One region of the Brucella sp. LJL56 genome, then DNA from elsewhere that is predicted to be linked to it. Evidence: predicted binding sites of a transcription regulator. Region 1 holds the regulator's gene; the other holds the start of a gene.

Region 1 (9,814 bases):
CCGTCCGATGATGCGCTCAAGACCTATTTTGACGCGCATAAGGACGAGTACAAGGCGCCGGAATACCGGAAGATAACCTATGTGAAGCTGGAACCGACGGACATTGCCGATCCGTCTGCCGTCACGCAGGATGAAATCAACGAATATTACGAAAAGAACAAGGACCGCTTCAGCACAATCGAAAAGCGCACCATCGAGCAGCTAAGCTTTGCTGACGATACAGCGGCTGAAGCCGCCCAGCAGAAAATCGCCGCTGGAACCAGCTTTGTCGATATCGGCAAGGAACAAGGCAAAACAGAAGACGACTTGAAACTTGGTTCGTTTGAAAAATCCGCTATTCCCGATCAAGCGGTTGCCGATGCAGCTTTTGCACTTTCAGAAAATGGCGTGAGCCAGGTCGTCAAGGGTAGTTTTGGCCCTGTTATCCTGCGCGTGACGCAGATTGAACCGGCCCATGTGAAGCCGCTGGCTGAAGTTGAAGGTGAAATTCGCACCACGCTTGCAAATAATATCGCGGCAAGCAGCATCAGCGGCATTCATGATTCCTACGAACAGGATCGTTCCGACGGCGCATCCATGTCTGATGTGGCAAAGAAACTGAGCCTCAAATCCGTTACCGTGGAAGCCGTTGATGCCGAGGGTAACGATCCTTCCGGCAATCCCGTTCAACTACCAAATTCCGAAGCATTGCTTTCTGCTGCTTTCCAAGCCGATCAGGGTTTTGAAAACGATGCCCTGACCATGGGTAATATCGGCTATCTCTGGTACCAGATCGATGGCGTAACTCCGGCACGTGAACGTACGCTCGACGAGGTCAAGGACAAGGTTGTAGCGGCATGGAAGGGCGAGGAAGCTGTCAAGCGCCTCAACCAGCGGGTGGAAGACCTGAAGAAGCGCCTCGATGGCGGTGCGACACTCAACACGATTGCCTCCGAAATGGGGGTTGAGAAACAGACCAAGCGTGGTGTTGTCCGTACGACCAACGATGCCGATATCGGAACGGCCGCAGCGGCTCAGATTTTCCGTGGAGCAGATGGTTTCACCGGGAGCGCTGCAGCACCTTCGGACGACGCCCAGATTCTGTTCAAGGTTGTTGAAGTAACCGAACCCGCAGGAGCTGGCCCGGAAGCTATTCCGGAACAGCAGCAGAAGTATCTGGCCACATCGCTATCGGACGATGTTCTCGAACAGCTCGTCGGCGAACTACAGAAGCAGTACCCTGTGAAGATAAATCAGGCCGTCATCAACAACGCTCTGGCGTTTTAAGGACGGTGGGCATCAAAAATGGCTGATCTAAAACCCTATATCGCGAAAGCCGCATCAGGCGAGCCGCTTTCGCTTGAGGATTCCAGGACCGCCTTCGATATAATGATGTCGGGACAAGCAACTCCGTCGCAGATCGGCGGGCTGTTGATGGCATTGCGTGTGCGCGGTGAAACGGTACCAGAAATTGCCGGTGCGGTTGCGTCCATGCGCTCGCGGATGCTGGCAGTTTCAGCTCCTGCCGACGCAATCGATATTGTCGGAACCGGTGGTGACCAGTCGGGTTCCTACAATGTCTCAAGCTGCTCGGCGTTTGTTGTCGCTGGTGCTGGTGTTCCTGTCGCCAAGCATGGCAACCGCGCCCTCTCCTCACGTTCCGGTGCCGCCGATGCGCTAGCTGCTCTCGGCATCAATATCGAGGCCGACGCGAGCATCATCGGCCGCAGCATCACCGAAGCCGGCCTCGGTTTCATGTTTGCACCGATGCACCACTCCGCCATGCGCCATGTTGGTCCCTCCCGCGTCGAACTCGGAACACGCACTATCTTCAATCTCCTTGGCCCTCTTTCCAATCCGGCCAGTGTCAAACGTCAGCTTGTTGGCGTGTTTGCTCCGCAATGGCTCGTACCGTTGGCTGAAGTGCTCAAGGAACTAGGCTCCGAAGCAGCCTGGGTAGTTTACGGCGACGGGCTTGATGAAATGACCACCGCTGGAACGACACAAGTTGCCGCTCTTGAAAATGGTCAAATCCGTACTTTTGAAATCACGCCGGAAGAAGTTGGACTCCGTCGTTGCGATCCGGCAGAACTGAAGGGTGGCGAGGCTTCGCTGAATGCCAAGGCTTTGCTCGGCGTGCTTGAAGGCAGTAAAAATGCCTATCGAGACATCGTCCTGCTCAATTCAGGTGCAGCACTCATCATTGCAGGCAAAGCGAAGGATCTGAAAGAAGGCATCGCTCTCGCAGCGCAATCCATCGACAGCGGTGCAGCACTTGCTGTCTTGCAGAAGGTGATTGCCGTTTCGAACGACAAAGCTGCCTGACGGAAAGGATTAAGTCATGTCCACCGACATTCTGCGCAAGATCGAGGCATACAAGCGCGAAGAAATCTCTGCGGCCAAGGCCGAACGCACCGTCGCCGATCTCAAGGCGCGTGCACAGGATCAGGAAGCGCCGCGCGGTTTCCTCAGCGCGCTGGAGGCCAAACGCGCTGCTGGTGAATTTGCACTGATCGCCGAGATCAAGAAGGCAAGCCCTTCGAAGGGCCTCATCCGCCCTCATTTCGATCCGCCAGCACTTGCAAAAGCCTACGAGGCCGGCGGTGCCGCTTGTCTTTCCGTACTGACTGATACGCCATCCTTTCAGGGAGCACCGGAATTTCTGACAGCAGCGCGTAACGCTTGCAGTCTCCCAGCCCTGCGCAAGGACTTTCTGTTCGATACATACCAAGTGCATGAAGCGCGTAGCTGGGGTGCGGACTGCATTCTGATCATTCTTGCTAGCGTCGATGACGATCTGGCAAAGGCGTTGGAAGAAACCGCGTTCGATCTTGGCATGGATGCACTCATCGAAGTTCACGACGAAACCGAGATGGAACGCGCACTGAAGCTTTCGTCGCGTCTGCTCGGCGTCAACAATCGCAATTTGCGTACGTTTGAGGTTGATCTCGCCGTGTCGGAACGCCTGTCGAGAATGGCACCTTCCGATCGTGTTCTGGTTGGTGAAAGCGGCATATTCACACACGAAGATTGCCTGCGTTTGGAAAAATCCGGAATCGGGACCTTCCTCATCGGCGAGAGCCTGATGCGCCGGGAAGATGTCGCGGCGGCCACCCGTGAACTCCTGACCGACAAGGCCTGACCAATGACGTCCAAGCTCACCCATATCGACCAGACCGGTGCTGCCAATATGGTGGATGTTGGGGCCAAGGATGAAACTGAACGCCAAGCCACAGCCGAAGGATCGGTCAGAATGAAGCCGGAAACGCTGGCGATCATTCTGGAAGGCAATGCCGCGAAGGGTGACGTCATTGGCGCTGCGCGTCTAGCAGGCATCATGGCGGCAAAAAAGACCGCCGACCTGATTCCCCTCTGCCATCCGCTTATGCTGACCAAAGTCGCTGTCGAAATCGAACCGGATCAGGCACTACCCGGTTTGCGCGTTCGCGCACTCGCCAAGCTCAAAGGACGCACTGGCGTGGAAATGGAAGCCCTCGCTGCCGTTTCCGTAACGTGTCTTACCATCTATGACATGGCCAAAGCCGTCGACAAACATATGGAGATCGGCGGCATCCGCGTTACCGAAAAAAGCGGCGGCAAATCAGGTGACTGGACGGCATAATCGCTGAACCTTGTTCTGGATCAATTCTTCCAGACAGGCTTTATGCTCTAAACGGGTCCACAATTCAGTTCGAGAGGAAACACCATGTCCCTTCTCCCGGTCGATGAAGCACTGGCCCGCATCCTGAAATCTGCGGAACCGCACGGCAAAGAGCAAGTCACCTTGTCCGATGCGGGCGGGCGCGTGGTTGCAACACCTGTGCTGGCGCATTTTCTCCAGCCGCCTTTCGACGGGTCGGCAATGGATGGTTACGCCCTGATCGCACCGGACAACATCTCTTATCCAGTCGTTTTCGACATCATCGGTGAATCGGCGGCGGGCAATCGCTTCGAGGGCAAATTGGGGATCGGACAGGCGGTTCGCATTTTCACCGGCGCGCCATTGCCCAAAGGCACAGACACAATTGTCATTCAGGAACATACCGAGCGTTCGGGTAACCGGCTCACTGTTCACGAAGGAATAGAGCCGGGACGGCATATACGCCGCGCGGGGCTCGACTTTTCGCCTGGTAATATCGTCATTTCGAGCGGACGTGAGCTGGATGCCGCTGCCCTGTCGCTCGCCGCTGCAAGCGGACACGCGAAAATCGACGTATTCCAAAAACCCAAGGTGGCAATCGTCGCGACCGGTGATGAGCTTGTCGCGCCGGGTGAAACACCCGGAAAAGACCAGATTGTTGCGTCAAACAGCGTCGGAATCGCTGAAATCATAAGGCGAGCGGGCGGCAGCCCTGAAGATAAGGGGATTATTCCGGACGATCCTGCCAAGATCGAACAGGCTATAGCAGACAGCCTGCAAAGTGGCATCGACATTCTGGTGACGATTGGCGGCGCGTCCGTCGGTGATCGGGATTTTGTGCATGGCGCGCTTCAGAAATTGGGCGTCAATCTCGATTTTTGGAAGATAGCCATGAGGCCGGGCAAACCCCTGATGTACGGACGCATCAGTGTGAACAGCAAAATTGTGCATGTTATAGGCTTGCCAGGCAATCCCGTTTCGAGCCTCGTCTGTAGCCTTGTCTTTCTCCGTCCGCTTGTCGCCAAGCTTGCCGGAACCAGCCTCGATGCCGATATCCGGCCCGCAAAGCTGGACGCGACCCTACCTGCGAATGACCACCGCCGCGATTATATCCGAGCTACAATCGAATCAACCCCGGATGGAACTCTGATAGCAAAGCCATTTCCAATCCAGGATTCGTCTATGCTTTCGGCTCTCGTCGGCTCGAAAGCACTTCTCATCAGGGATGAGAACGCCCCAGAGGCTGCGGTCGGCGACGATTGCCGTGTCCTCATGCTATAGATTTGACACAACTTTCGACCTCGATAATGCATGAAGAACAACATATAATCTATTGTAAATTATATATTATTTAAACTTCACATTGCCCTGACTTGCAAATAAAGCTCTGCAAGCATGGCATTCCGTTCGCTCTCGGCTCAAGCGTTAATGATTTTAAAACCATTGCAGAACAAGACTGGAACATATAGTGTTCGTTCTGGTTTTGTTTTTCTCGATTCTTGGCCGGGAGGGTGTCGCGCATGTTAACCCGTAAACAGCACGAGCTTCTGCTGTTCATTCATGAACGTCTAAAAGAAACGGGCATTCCCCCGTCTTTCGATGAAATGAAGGAAGCGCTCGATCTGGCTTCAAAATCGGGTATCCATCGTCTGATCACCGCTCTGGAGGAACGTGGCTTCATTCGTCGTTTGCCGAACCGAGCACGTGCGCTTGAGGTCCTGCGCCTGCCGGATTCTATTGCTCCAGGGCTCAATGCACAAAAGAAGTTCGCTCCTAGCGTTATCGAAGGTAGCCTTGGCAAAGCGCCGCCGCCTCCACCGTTGCGCCCTGCCCCTGTGGCCACGAATGACGACACGTCTGCAACTGTTTCCGTGCCGGTCATGGGGCGAATTGCTGCTGGTGTGCCGATTTCAGCCATCCAGAATCAGACCCATTCCCTCAACCTTCCGCCAGAAATGATTGGTGCGGGTGAGCATTACGCTCTCGAGGTCAGAGGCGATTCAATGATCGATGCCGGAATTTTCGATGGAGACACAGTCATCATCAAGCGTGGCGAATCCGCAAATCCTGGTGAAATCGTCGTCGCTCTCGTCGATGACGAAGAAGCCACATTGAAGCGCTTTCGTCGTAAGGGTGCATCCATCGCGCTCGAAGCAGCCAACCCTGCCTATGAGACACGAATCTTCGGCCCTGACCGAGTACGGGTTCAAGGTAAGCTTGTTGGCCTGATCCGCCGCTATTAAGATGTTTCCGGCAAAAAGAGAAACGGCTTTGCGCTGGAAAATGCGTAAAGCAAAGAGATAGAGCGTATCCAAAGTTCCCTTTTAGCCGGGAGCCTTCCAGGATTATTCGCAGCGATTTGCATCATCATTGGCGTCTGATGAACAGCTCGCTGCATTTTGGGCAGAGCGGGATTTTGGTTTGTACTCGCGTTCCGCTAAACCGCGTGCCGGACGTGAATGGATGCGATGCAAATGCCAGGGACGGCTCGGTGTATCGACAGCAAATGTTATCCGGCTGTCCTGTTGCAGCTCAGATGTTGGCGATGCCGCCTCAGCTTTCGTTGTTTTGGGTGAAATTAAGGATAAGGCCTGAGGAGTTCGGTTTTGTTCTGCTGCTTTTCCGAGTCTTATCTCCACAGATCCCTTTAGCGCCAGATCGCGTTTACTGATGCTCAGAGTTGTTGAGCGCCCGCACGAAGATTCCTTGCCAGGAACAGCGAGAATGACCACATCGCCAATGTTGCAGGCGATCTCTTGCATCGCGATATCTGCTGTGTAGGCCAGTGTGTGGCCATCGCGCAAGTTGATCGTGCACAATCCATCTTCACATTCGAACCCATCCGAATCCGTTCGTTTTCTGTTTTTGCCCGATGGCGGTGCAATGAATTCTTCGACCAGATATGCTGTTTTCCAATTATCGACTGTAAATTGCGACGGACGGCTCCGATTGACTGCAAATCTCCCATCAGCCAGTCGGACTCCAACCAGTTTGGCATCTTCTGATACCACGATGTCGGGAAAAGGTTCCCTGACGAAAGCAGCGAACCCAAGAACGATGAAGGGCAGCGCCAACACCTTCAGTCTAGTCGACAAAACAACAGCCAGAACAAGCGCAATGGTCCAGAAAACGAGAGTGAGTGCAGGCATGGCGCCGGGATTGCCATCGGGGGACCACGCCGCAACAAAAGAGGCAATGTGTCTGACAGCGAAGATACCCCAGCCCACGATCTGCAAAGGCACCCAGTCCAGTTGCAATGGCATCAACACAAGGCCGAAGACAGCAAACGGCATTACGAGAAGAGCTATTACGGGCTCAGCGAGGACATTTCCTACCAAACCGAACGGCGCTGTGTTGTTGAAATGATAAGCTGCAAAAATCCCGCTCGCCAGTCCGGCAATGAGCGAGGTACCAGCCGCAGCCGTGATAGGCTTCAGGACTTTTCCAGCGAAACCATAGGTGGTCTTCCCACGCTTTCCCGCTCCAACCTGCCCGATCACGTTGCGCTGGCTCCACCAGGCAAAACCTGCAATCAACGCGGCCGTAGCCGAAAAAGACATTTGAAAACTCGGCCCCAATATTTCATGCGGCGAGATTGCAATCATAGCTATGGCCGCAATCGCCAGATTACGCATACTGATCGCAGCACGGTCCACCAGCAATGCACCAAGCATAACCGCGATCATTACATAGCTTCGTTGTGCGGCCACATCCGCACCCGACATCGCAAGATAGAAAGTACAGCTTAGCAGGGAGAGAAATGCCGCATACTTCTTCACGGGATGCCGCACGCTAAAGGCCGGAAAAAGAGCGAAAAGAGAGCGCAACGTCAGCATGACGACTCCGGCTGCAAGCGCCATATGCAAGCCGGAGATCGACAGAATATGCGCAAGCCCCGCTTTGCGCAGATCTTCATTCGTCTGCTCACTAATCCCGGCCCGCGTGCCTGCTACGAGTGCCGAGGCGACACTGCCATCCTCCCCACCTATCACTTCCTCGATTCGTTCAGACACCCGAACACGCAACATGGCAATCCACTGGGAAATTTCCGCAGTCAGTTCATCTGGCGGAGAAACCGTCGCCACTTTGGGTGTTCCGAGAAAGAAACCATTGGCGCCAATCCCATTGAAATAAGCGTGAAACGAGAAATCATAGTTGCCGGGGCGAACCGGGCCTGAAGGGGTTCGCAATCGGACAAAACCCGTCAGTCCGCCGCCGATCACCGTCGATGCAGGAATGTCCCTTGCATTGACGCGGATGCGCTTGGGCGGAAAACGGAGTTTGGGGCGTTCGGTCTGGAGCACATCAAGCGTTATCCGCCAGCTTTCGTTATCCTGATACTCCAGCGCAATAACCCGTCCCGTCACACGTGTCGCTACATCGGAGCCCAGCATCGGCGTTGCACGACGCTCCGTCTCCCATTTGCCGACCACAAGACCGGCTATCAAAGCGATGGCCAACGTTGTGCCTTGCGTAGCGACATGGTGCCTTCGCGTTGCAATTCGCAAACCGACGGCGATCGCAAGCATGGATAGAAGTGGTGTCCACGCAGGTTCGAATGAGAGCGTAAAATAGATGATTGCGCCAACACCGGCGAAAACTGGCAATAAGAGAAAAAATACGCCTCGCCCGGCTTCAGTTTCAATTGCTGCCCTGACCTGATCAGTTGCAACGAAGAGAATGGAGAGTAGACGCTCACGCCGGCTGAGCACAGGCGGCTTGACCAATTCCGGATTTGCCGGAGGTTCTGTTTCATTCTGGGGCCAAGCCTCTGGCAACAAAGCACGCAACAGACCATCGGGCATGCTTCTGACAAGCGCCCGCTCGTTAGCATTGCTCGCTTCCCTGATGCCTGTCATGCCCCCGCCTGACCGCAAAAGTTAGCCCAAACCGCCGAAATACCCCGAAAGAACGACGGCACATCAGCACGAAAGGGATGTGAAACCCTTGCGCACATTGCTGCCTATGCTACATGAACCGCAGCCGAAATCGAGTGGGTTCGCATCACGAACCCCGATTGCCTGCCGGAGTTTCTCCCGCAGGCGTTAGAATTCAAGTTTGCGCCAGTGTCTCGGCATTCGCCGCTACTCTCAAAAGGCGCATGACATAGTGGAGCTATCATGTCGAAACCGGTCGTTACCCGTTTTGCCCCCTCGCCCACGGGGTATTTGCACATCGGTGGTGCGCGCACTGCCTTGTTCAACTGGCTCTACGCCAAGCACAATGGCGGCAAGATGTTGCTGCGCATCGAAGACACCGACCGGGAACGTTCCACAGACGCCGCGACCGCTGCCATTCTCGATGGGCTGACCTGGTTAGGTCTGGATTGGGACGGCGACGCCATCTCACAGTTTGAACGCGCACCTCGCCATCGTGAAGTAGCGGAAGAACTCGTCGCTCTTGGGAAGGCATATTATTGCTATACAACGCCAGAAGAACTGGAAGAAATGCGCGAGAAAGCACGGGCGGAAGGCCGCCCGCCGCGCTATGATGGTCGCTGGCGTGATCGCGATCCGTCTGAAGCGCCTGCAGGCGTGAAGCCCGTCGTCCGGATCAAAGCTCCGCAGGAAGGCGAAACCCTCGTTCGGGATGCTGTGCAGGGCGACGTGCGTTTCCCGAACAAGGATCTCGATGATTTCATTATTCTGCGTTCCGACGGTACGCCGACTTATATGCATGCGGTTGTGGTCGACGATCACGATATGGGTGTGACGCACATCATTCGCGGCGACGATCATCTTACCAACGCCGCGCGACAGACCGTAATCTATGATGCGATGGGGTGGGACGTACCGCAAATGTCGCATATCCCCCTCATTCATGGTGCCGATGGCGCAAAACTCTCCAAGCGTCATGGCGCCCTGGGTGTCGATGCTTACCGTGCAATGGGCTATTTGCCCGCAGCCCTGCGCAACTATCTCGTGCGCCTCGGTTGGAGTCACGGTGATGACGAAGTCATGTCGACCGAGCAAATGATCGAGTGGTTCGACGTCAAAGATATCAATAAGGGCGCAGCCCGCTTCGACTTTCAAAAGCTTGAGGCAATTAACGGCCTCTATATGCGTGCCAGCGATGATAAAGCGCTTTACGACGCGCTCGTCACCGTTCTGCCGGAAATCGAAGGTGGTAAGGAAATTGCAGACGCTCTGGACGACAAGCGAAGCGCACAATTGCTTGCGGCCATGCCTGGCTTGA
Region 2 (9,814 bases), on a different contig from region 1:
AGCTTTGAAAGCCCATGCTGTCGCAACCGTTGCCGAATGTTCCGTCACGCCTATTCTTCTCTAGAGAGGATAATATCAGGAGGAGGGCAAGCGATGTGGATCATGCTGACGGAAGTGAACGGTGAAAAGCTCGCCGTGAATTTCAATCACGTTCTTTCCTATAATGCTTATGGAACCGGCACACGCATTGTGACGCTGAGCACGGATCAGACTTTCTTTGTTAAAGAATCGATCGAGGAGATCGAAGCCAAGCTCGGTATCGATGTAAAAGCTTGAAGTCCCCATTTATCAGGAATTTATGAAGTTCTGTTGAAAAAGAAAACGAACGGCATTGCGTTTGCGAATTGCCGTTCATGCCACCTCAGCATTTCAGGTTTTCTCTACTAACTTCTCAGAATTCGTAGAGAAACCTCTGGAGAGGCGCTCTAGATATCCAGTTCTTCCACGAAAGCCGCCCGATCCTGAATGAAACGGAAACGCGCTTCCGGTTTGGTACCCATCAGTTCATCGACGGTGTTGCGGGTTTCATCGATATAATCTTCGTCCACCTGAACACGCAGCAGAGTGCGTTTCCTCGGGTCCATGGTCGTTTCTTTGAGCTGCTCGGCGCGCATTTCGCCAAGGCCTTTGAAGCGCCCGATTTCCACTTTTCCACGTCCGGTGAACATGGTGCGCAGAAGCTCGTCCTTGTGCGCTTCATCACGCGCATAGGCGACCTTTCCGCCCTGGCTCAAGCGGAAAAGCGGAGGTACTGCCAGATAGAGATGACCGTTGCGGATCAGATCGGGCATTTCTTGATAGAAGAATGTGATGAGCAGCGACGCGATATGCGCACCATCGACATCTGCGTCGGTCATGACGATGACGCGATCATAACGCAGGTCGTCCTCGCGATAATTCTTGCGCGTGCCGGAGCCAAGCGCCTGTACCAGATCGGCAATCTGCTGGTTTGCCGTCAGTTTTTCGCGTCCGGCGCTGGCAACGTTCAAAATCTTACCACGCAACGGCAGAATAGCCTGATTGGCGCGATTCCGTGCCTGTTTGGCTGAGCCGCCTGCCGAGTCACCCTCGACGATGAACAGTTCTGCCCCGGCTGCTGCGTTCTGCGTGCAATCGGCAAGCTTGCCGGGCAGGCGCAGCTTGCGCGTTGCGCTTTTGCGAACCGTTTCTTTCTCTTGACGACGGCGTAAACGCTCGTCCGCGCGGTCAATCACCCACTCCAGAAGGCGCGATGCTTCCTGCGGAGAGGCTGCAAGCCAGTGATCGAATGGATCGCGGATAGCGTTTTCCACGATGCGCTGCGCCTCGACGGTCGCAAGCTTGTCTTTGGTCTGGCCGACAAATTCCGGCTCGCGGATGAAAACCGACAGCATGCCCGCAGCCGATACCATAACGTCATCAGTGGTAATGATCGAAGCGCGCTTGTTGTTGGTCAGTTCTGCATAGGCTTTTAGCCCTCGCGTCAAGGCAATACGCAGGCCTGCTTCATGCGTACCTCCATCCCCGGTCGGAATGGTGTTACAGTAAGAGTGGACGAAACCGTCACCACCGAACCACGAAACCGCCCATTCGACGGCCCCATGTCCGCCTTGTTTTTCGGTCTTGCCCGCAAAAATCTCCCGTGTGACCTGATGTTCCTTGCCAAGCGACGCCTCAAGATAGTCTTTCAGGCCACCGGGGAAGTGGAATACGGCCTTTTCAGGCGTTTCCTTCTTCGGATCGAGCAGGGATGGATCGCAGTTCCAGCGGATTTCAACCCCACCGAACAGATAGGCTTTCGAGCGGGCCATGCGATAGAGGCGATGTGGGTCGAACTGTGCTGTCTTGCCAAAAATATCGGGGTCTGGGTGAAAACGGACGCGGGTGCCGCGACGATTATGCACTTCGCCGAGTTCTTCCAGTCCACCTTGCGGAATGCCACGCGAGAAGCGCTGGCGATAAAGTCGGCGATTGCGTGCGACTTCCACTTCCAGCATATCGGAAAGGGCGTTCACCACCGAAACGCCAACGCCGTGCAGCCCCCCCGACGTTTCATAGGCCTTCCCGTCGAACTTGCCGCCCGCGTGCAGCTTGGTCATGATGACTTCGAGCGTAGACTTTCCGGGTACCTGGGGATGTTCATCCACGGGAATGCCGCGTCCGTTGTCCGAAACAGTAACAAAACCATCGGCATCAAAACTGACTTCGATAAAATTGGCATGCCCCGCGACCGCTTCGTCCATCGAGTTGTCAATGACTTCAGCGAAGAGATGATGCAGCGCCTTTTCGTCCGTACCGCCAATATACATGCCGGGACGCAGGCGTACCGGCTCCAGGCCTTCCAGAACACGGATGGATGATGCGTTATAGTCGTCGCCTGCCGATGAAGCAGGCGGCGCCTTGACCGCGACCGGTTTCGGAACGGAGGGGGACGGCGCTACTACCGGCTGTGCAACAGGTTGTGGCGCTACAGGTTTTTCACCCTGTCGCCCCTGTTCCCGTTCCCGGGCATTGCTGACCACTCTAGAGAAGAGATCGTTGCTATCGTCCATCTGTTCCGAAAAGCTCTCTATCTGAATTTCAGGGGGCGCTGCCGAGCCTGCTCGCCATCGACCGGAAAATATTGTTCGCGAATCACCTAAATGATGCCATGCGCGCCCGCGAAAGGCGACTAAAGTTCGCCTTACGTTCCGCTTTCACACTGCTTTTTCAAAGGGGTTTGTTCAGAACGGAACCGATTTGCACCAGAAAGAAGGCGAAAGTCAAACAAGCAGGACATTTCCGATCAAATTGGATGGAAACGCTGTGGCAGTTCGCATAGAGCGATGACGGGAATGTTCAGAATACCGAGAGTTTGAAATGCAGAGCAGCGCAACAAGCGGCATGGAAGCGCACGTAAAGGGCATGGCGATTATGGTGCTCTCGGTGCTTCTGCTGCCGCTGATGGATGCCATCGGTAAGTGGCTTGCCATGGTGGACAATATGCCTCCGGCAACTGTCACCTTCATGCGGTTCTTCATTCAGTGTTGGTTGATGTTCTTCGTCCTGCTCGTTGTGGGCGGTTTTGCTGCACTGCGAACACAACATCTGGCGGGCAATCTCATTCGTGGTGCGCTAATGGGGTTCGGTGGGCTCTGCTTCTTTACGGCGATAAAATATATGCCGCTGGCGGATGCGATGGCTGTCTTCTTTGCCGAGCCGCTTATTCTGACGCTCTTTTCGGCCATTTTCCTGAAGGAGAAAGTGGGCTGGAGAAGGTTCAGTGCTGTCGGTGTCGGGCTCATTGGTACAATGATCGTGATCCAGCCGAGTTTCGAGATTTTCGGTGCTGTCTCGCTTCTGCCATTGGCAACAGCCGTAACCTTCGCGATCTATCTGATCCTGAACCGCAAATACGGCACCAAGGAGAGTGCGCTTGTAATGCAGTTCTATGCGGGCGTCGGCGGATGGGTGCTTGCCGGGATTGCTATGATTTTCGGAACTGCGGCGGGTCTTGGCGACCTGAGTTTCGGCCTGCCGCGTGGCATCCAGCCGTGGCTGCTCTTGTTGCTTCTAGGAACGATCGGTACGGTTAGCCATCTGATGGTCGTGCAGGCATTCAAGCTTGCACCGGCATCTATGCTCGCACCGTTCCAGTATCTGGAAATCGTTAACGCTGTTCTGGTTGGCCTGATCGTGTTCGGCGATTTCCCGACGCCATCGAAATGGTGCGGTATTGCGATCATTGTTGGATCAGGCTTCTATGTTTTCATGCGCGAGCGTCGCGTGAAAGCTGATGCAGTGGATTAGCGGCTAGGCAGCTATTTGAGCTGACGTGCACCGAAGACCGCCTCGAAAGCTTTTCCCATAGCGACGTCCAGGTCACCTATCGTCACCGGCAATCCCAGATCTACAAGGCTGGTGACGCCATGTTCTGCGATTCCACAAGGAACGATTCCGGAATAATGGCTGAGATCGGGTTCGACATTGATGGCAATGCCGTGAAAGCTGACCCAGCGGCGAAGGCGGATGCCTATGGCTGCGATCTTATCTTCGCACATGGTGCCATTTGCAAGGCGGGGCTTCTCTGGCCGTGTAACCCATACGCCGACGCGATCTTCGCGACGTTCACCCTTGACGTTGAACTCGGCTAGACTTTCAATGATCCATTGTTCAAGAGCTGTCACGAAGGCGCGTACGTCCTCGCGGCGACGTTTGAGATCAAGCATCACGTAGGCGATGCGCTGGCCGGGGCCATGGTAGGTATACTCACCGCCGCGCCCCGTGTTGAAGACGGGGAGACTGTCTGGAGTCAGGAGATCGCTTGCATTGGCGCTGGTGCCTGCGGTGTATAGCGACGGATGTTCAACCAGCCAAACAAGTTCATTTGCTGTACCTTCCCGAATAGCCTGGACACGTGTTTCCATGAAAGCGAGAGCTTCCTCATAGTCCGTAAGGCCTTCTGTAACGACCCAGTCCACGGGAGGCGCATCCGCCAGGAGTGGCAGAAAATGAGTCTCCAGTGCATCGCGTTCACGCGGCTTTTGTGAATCTTTCTCGAAAATGGGGGAGGCGGAACTATTCGTCATGATGAAAGCATATGGCGGTTTTGTAGCGCGACTACCAGATGTCAAAATGCCTCCCCGATCAATGAATCGCGAGCGGCACTTCCTTTTCGCATCGATTACGCCCCGCCTGTTTTGCCCGGTATAGGGCGCGGTCAGCGGCGTTGACGAGATGACTATAGTCTGGATGGCCGTTGAATGCTGCAACACCGATAGACAAAGTCACAGACTGGCGTGCGCCATCGGGAAGATTCATTGGCTGCTGCGCTATCTGGTTGCGCAGTTCCTCACCAATCGCAAAAGCCTTGCTTTCGTCGGCCTCCACAAGGGCGACCAGAAACTCTTCCCCGCCGTAGCGGAACACGAAATCGCTTGGACGGCATAGTGACAGGATCGCCCCGGCAACTTGCTGAAGAACCGCATCGCCAGCGCTGTGTCCATAGGTGTCGTTGATGTTCTTGAAATGGTCGATGTCGATCATCAGAACGCTCAGATTCATAGCCTTTTGTGAAGCCATACGTACTTCGCGAGTCAGTATTGAGGGCATGAAACGGCGGTTGAGCGCACGTGTCAACGGATCTCGGCCCGTCTCCATTGCTGCGGCCGCCTGAAACAGTTCAGACAACAGGAATTTCACCTCACCGATCTTGGTTTGAAACAGTGCAAGGGAGGTGGCCAGTTCGACGGGATTGTCCTTGCGTGCATTGTTGATGGCCGGCAGTAGATTATCGTCTATATGTTCTACATTCCGGCGGATGTTCTCCAATGTAGTGGAGTTGGAGAACATGAGATCGGCCTTGTGCTGTAACCACAATCCGAAATCCGAGTTTGCGAGCGAGTGAAGCGGACTGTCGGAATTGCCGTACAGGTTGAAGAGGAGTGACTGGCTCCATTCCATGAGCGCGGCGCGTTGCGATTCGCGCTCAAGAGGAAAATCGTGGCTGAGCGTGAAGGCCCGGTAAGCTTCATCGGTCTGGGCGCTTTCGCGCGCGTCCTTGACGAAAGCTTGGCTCATGATTTCAATCGCGATGTCGATGGCATTGCTGACATGTACGATAAGGTGCGCCAGGACCTCACGTGAAGCAACCTCTAGACTCAGTTGACGAACGATCTCGTTTTTGAGCAGACGCGCGCCCTGCATAACGACATGGATCGGTACGTCGATACGGGCATGAACTTCGCCAATCTTGCGCTGTTCGTGGATGAATGCTTCGACATCGCATGCGTTTCTCTGGAACATTTTCAAAAGCCAGTCGCTCAGCGAATTATGCAGTCGCTCCTGTACCATTTTCTGGGAGAGAAAAGTCGCGGCATCGCGGTTGCTCATGAGGCGGCTATAGAAAACGCCGACAAATTGCTCGCGATGGCGGCTGATCAGATCGCGGAGAAGGCGCGCATGTTCTTCGGGCAGGCTGTTGATTAGCTCGATCCATTCGAGTTGCGTGGTGCCCAGTCCTGTTTTCGACCCCCATGTAGCGCCGATTTCAGAGGTCGAATAATCCATGTTTCTACTCCTTGCGGTGACCGCAAGGCTCCGCCCGCTACCGGTTTGGAACCAGCGCCGGATCGGCTTCGCGAATCGGAGATTCTGCGGTCTTCCCCTTGTTTCAAGGGGCTGTGTGCGAACTCAACAAGCCCCTGATATCTCGACTTTCTTAAGAATCTCTCCGCAAAATTGCAGGTTAATAATTGGGATCAGTCGAGGGCATTTTTTGTAGGTCGCGCTCGAGATTGATAGAGCATCGTAAGATTAAGTGACTTTACCATGTGGCTGTTTGGCCTACCTATCTGCGGGCAAGATTCCAATTCTGGCCAATTCTCGAAAGGAACCCGGAATGAGATTTAAGTTACTTTCTGCAGTTGTAGCGCTTTTCGCGGTTACCGCTGTCGCCGAAGCGGGTACGCCCGTTGCTCCGGCTCCGATTCCGGTAATTGCGCCCGATAGCGCCGGCTCAGCTATTCAAGTTGATTATCGCTGCCGTCGCGGCATGGTCCGCACCCCGAGCGGTCGTTGCGTCACGGATCGCCGCTGGCGTGATGATCGTCGTGGATGGGATCGTCATTCACCACGTTATTATCGAGAACGGGACCGTGATCGCCGTTGGCGTCATGATCGCGACCGTCATCGTGATCGGGTCTATATCGAGCCGCGTCGTCGCGGTCCGCATAATTAAAGAAAGAAAAGAGCAGCGGTTTCGCTGCTCTTTTTATACTGGTTCGGTTTGTGTGCCTGAAATAGTGTCGATTTGCGGGAAAACATCCGGCGTCATGGGCGCAAGTACATCAATGATGAGGCCGCTTGGCGCGAAGTTCACATCACAATTGGCCTTCAATTCCCCGGTCAATACGGAATACAGCAGCCTTTGACCGAACCCGCGGCGTGCGGGACGTTCGACTGTCGGCCCACCACTTTCGACCCAGCGCATGTGAAATTTCCGCTCCCCCTGTCTTTCTATGACCTCCCAGTCAAACTCGACTGTGCCGCTTTCATTGGAGAGTGCCCCGTACTTCACGGCATTGGTTGCGAGTTCATATAAGCCTAACGAAAGTGAAACTGTCACTCGGTCGCTCACCACAAGCGCTGGACCATTCATGCGGATACGATGACCGAATGTACTGTTAAACGGGACGAGGGCGGTTTCACAAATCTGGCTGATCGTCGTCCCCGTCCAATCGTCCTTGAGCAGCATGTCGTGGGCCTGACTGAGTGCTCGAAGCCTTTCGCTGAACAGTTCGTTGGCAGTTTGGGGATTGGTGGCATTGCGCAAGGTCTGGTTGGCTATCGATTGCACCATAGCCATTGAGTTCTTGAAGCGGTGCGATATTTCGCGCGTAACCAGCGCCTTATCTGCCTCGACTTTTTTGCGTTCGGTGACATCAATGACGATGCCCAGAAGCGCAGGGGTCCTACCGAGGAGTGCTTTGGCGCGGGTTTCAACCCAGCGCACCTGGCCCAACCTGTTGATGATGCGATACTCAGCCTTGAAGGGCTTGTTAGTGGCAAAAGATTCCTGAGATCGCTGGATCAGCATCATTCGGTCTTCAAGTACCACCATTTCGATAATTTTGTCGTAGTTAACGGGTTCGTCGGGTGTCAGTCCGAAAATGCGCCGGTATTCCGCCGAGCAGTTGATTTCTCCGGTATGATAGTCCCGCGTCCAGAAACCGACATTCGCCACCTCAATGATATATTGGAGCTGATCGTTGCTACGTTGCTTTTCGATTGAAAGCGTTTCGCGTTCTTTTTCGAGTTCAACGAGTTTTCCGAGTTCCAGTGTCACATCGAGCTGCGATGAAACGAAATGATGAAGCTCACCTGCCTCAGTTTTGACTGGGGAGATATGTAGCCGGTTCCAGAATGGTTCGCCTGATTTCTTATAGTTTAGAATATCGATATCGATTGACTGCTCCGCTTCCAGCGCCGCGTGGATAGTCTCGATATGCCTCGGATCTGTGCTAGGCCCCTGAAGGAAGCGGCAATTCTTTCCGATGATTTCATCGGCCTCATAGCCGGTCAGGTTCTGGAAAGCCTTGTTTGCAAAGATGATTGGATTGTCCGGCAGACGGGGATTTGTGATGAGCATTGGCATAGGCGTCAATTCAACGGCCGCCGTGAAAGGATTCGCTTCCTGGGAGAAGGATGCTCCCAATACTTTTACGGACGGCTGTACTTTTGTTGCCAATGTAAACCCCACTCGCTGAAAACGCTTACAAGCTGTCCTACTTCACGCAAGTTATCCGATTGTTGCTTAATTTGCTAACAAAAATAATGGAATAGCCAGAACGAATTATCGTTTCGTCCGTTAAACAGCAGAGGAAACATCTGCGTGTTGCAAGGTGCAAATAAGGTGCGCACGTAATTTTCCAGCAGTATTCAGCGGGCATTCATAAACGGACGGCAATGATGACATCATTGAAATGGAGAAGCACAGGATGAACACCTTCAAAAAGATGATGGTTGGCCTTGTCGGTGCAAGCTTTCTGATCGGCGCAATGGTTCCGGTCTCGGCTGCACCTGTCATGTCAACTGCGCCTGCGGCAAGTAATGAAAATGTTCAGCATGTCCGTGATGACCGCTGGCGTCGCGGACCGAGCCATGGACACTGGGGCGGCTACCGGCCTGGGCCTCGTCCAGGCTGGCACGGGCGTCCTTACCGTCCGGGACCGGGTTATTGGAATGGCTATCGCGGTGACCGCTATTATCGCCACGGCTATCGCCGCCATAATGACGGATGGTGGTACCCGCTCGCTGCGTTCGGTGCTGGCGCAATCATCGGTGGTGCGATTGCCGCTCCGCCGCCACCGCCTCCGCCAGTCTACCGCGCGCCAGCTTACGGTTACAGCAATTCACACGTCCAGTGGTGCTATAATCGTTATCGGTCCTATCGGGCGTCAGACAACACGTTCCAGCCGTATAACGGTCCACGTCAACAGTGTTATTCACCATACTGATAGTGGAAATTCGTTAAACTCAATGGAGCCGCCCTTTTATGGGCGGCTTTGTTTTTGTGACTAAGTCTATCAACTGCATCGATCAGTAATTGTCATCCATATCAGTGCATTCTAAAAGGCGGTCGGGGTAAGATTCCAGGGGCATTTGTTGAATCGCTTTCGGTCTCCCCATTTCATAACGAAGCTCTAGAGGAGACGGGATGCGCCAGATTTTACCCAAAGCATTGGCCGGTATAGTTATACTCAGCATACTGAGCGTAGTACTTGGTTCCTGGTACACGATTGACGAAGGCGAGCGCGGTGTTGTTTTGCGCTATGGTGCTGTTTCCGGCGTTGCACAACCGGGGCTGGGCTTCAAAATTCCTATGATCGATTCGATTGTGCGTATATCGGTGCAATCCAAGGCTGCTATCTACAACAGCATGGAAGCCTACAGCCGCGATCAGCAGCCTGCTACGATGAACCTGTCGGTCAACTATCGTATTCCACCAGACCGCGTGGAAGAAGTCTACGCGACCTATGGCGGCGAGGAGGGCCTCTTGTCCCGCCTTGTCGAGCGCCGCGTTTTCGAGGAAAGCAAGACTGTTTTCGGCAAGTTCAATGCTGTTGAGGCTATTCAGGAGCGTAGCCGTCTCAATCAGGAAATTGCAGAGGCTATACAGAACAGCGTACGTGGTCCGGTTATCATTGATACAGTGCAGATCGAAAATATCGATTTTTCGGATTCCTATGAGCAATCCATCGAACAGCGCATGCTGGCCGAAGTTGAGGTGCAGCGTCTCCGCCAGAATGCAGAGCGCGAAAAAGTGCAGGCTGAAATCACCGTGACGCAGGCAAAA

Evidence for each region. Region 1 encodes LexA, which represses DNA repair genes until DNA is damaged. Its sites were predicted from a motif close to TGTTCNNNNTGTGTTCNG; they were not measured.
Region 2: parE (DNA topoisomerase IV subunit B) is a predicted target of LexA. The motif match lies at 2,655-2,672, and genes of this name have one in related genera.

The regions. Positions count from the first base shown of each region.
Region 1 is NZ_JBTXLQ010000001.1:94,298-104,111, reverse strand. It holds gene ACYSN1_RS00555 (peptidyl-prolyl cis-trans isomerase) at 1-1,266, shown strand, start outside; gene trpD (anthranilate phosphoribosyltransferase) at 1,285-2,304, shown strand; gene trpC (indole-3-glycerol phosphate synthase TrpC) at 2,321-3,121, shown strand; gene moaC (cyclic pyranopterin monophosphate synthase MoaC) at 3,125-3,601, shown strand; gene ACYSN1_RS00535 (molybdopterin molybdotransferase MoeA) at 3,686-4,900, shown strand; gene lexA (transcriptional repressor LexA) at 5,140-5,862, shown strand; gene ACYSN1_RS00525 (ComEC/Rec2 family competence protein) at 5,965-8,478, opposite strand; gene gltX (glutamate--tRNA ligase) at 8,740-9,814, shown strand, end outside.
Region 2 is NZ_JBTXLQ010000002.1:248,872-258,685, reverse strand. It holds gene ACYSN1_RS09805 (GNAT family N-acetyltransferase) at 1-8, shown strand, start outside; gene ACYSN1_RS09800 (flagellar FlbD family protein) at 94-276, shown strand; gene parE (DNA topoisomerase IV subunit B) at 426-2,531, opposite strand; gene ACYSN1_RS09790 (DMT family transporter) at 2,839-3,768, shown strand; gene lipB (lipoyl(octanoyl) transferase LipB) at 3,780-4,547, opposite strand; gene ACYSN1_RS09780 (GGDEF domain-containing protein) at 4,606-6,027, opposite strand; gene ACYSN1_RS09775 (hypothetical protein) at 6,359-6,697, shown strand; gene ACYSN1_RS09770 (HWE histidine kinase domain-containing protein) at 6,731-8,173, opposite strand; gene ACYSN1_RS09765 (BA14K family protein) at 8,457-8,975, shown strand; gene ACYSN1_RS09760 (prohibitin family protein) at 9,176-9,814, shown strand, end outside.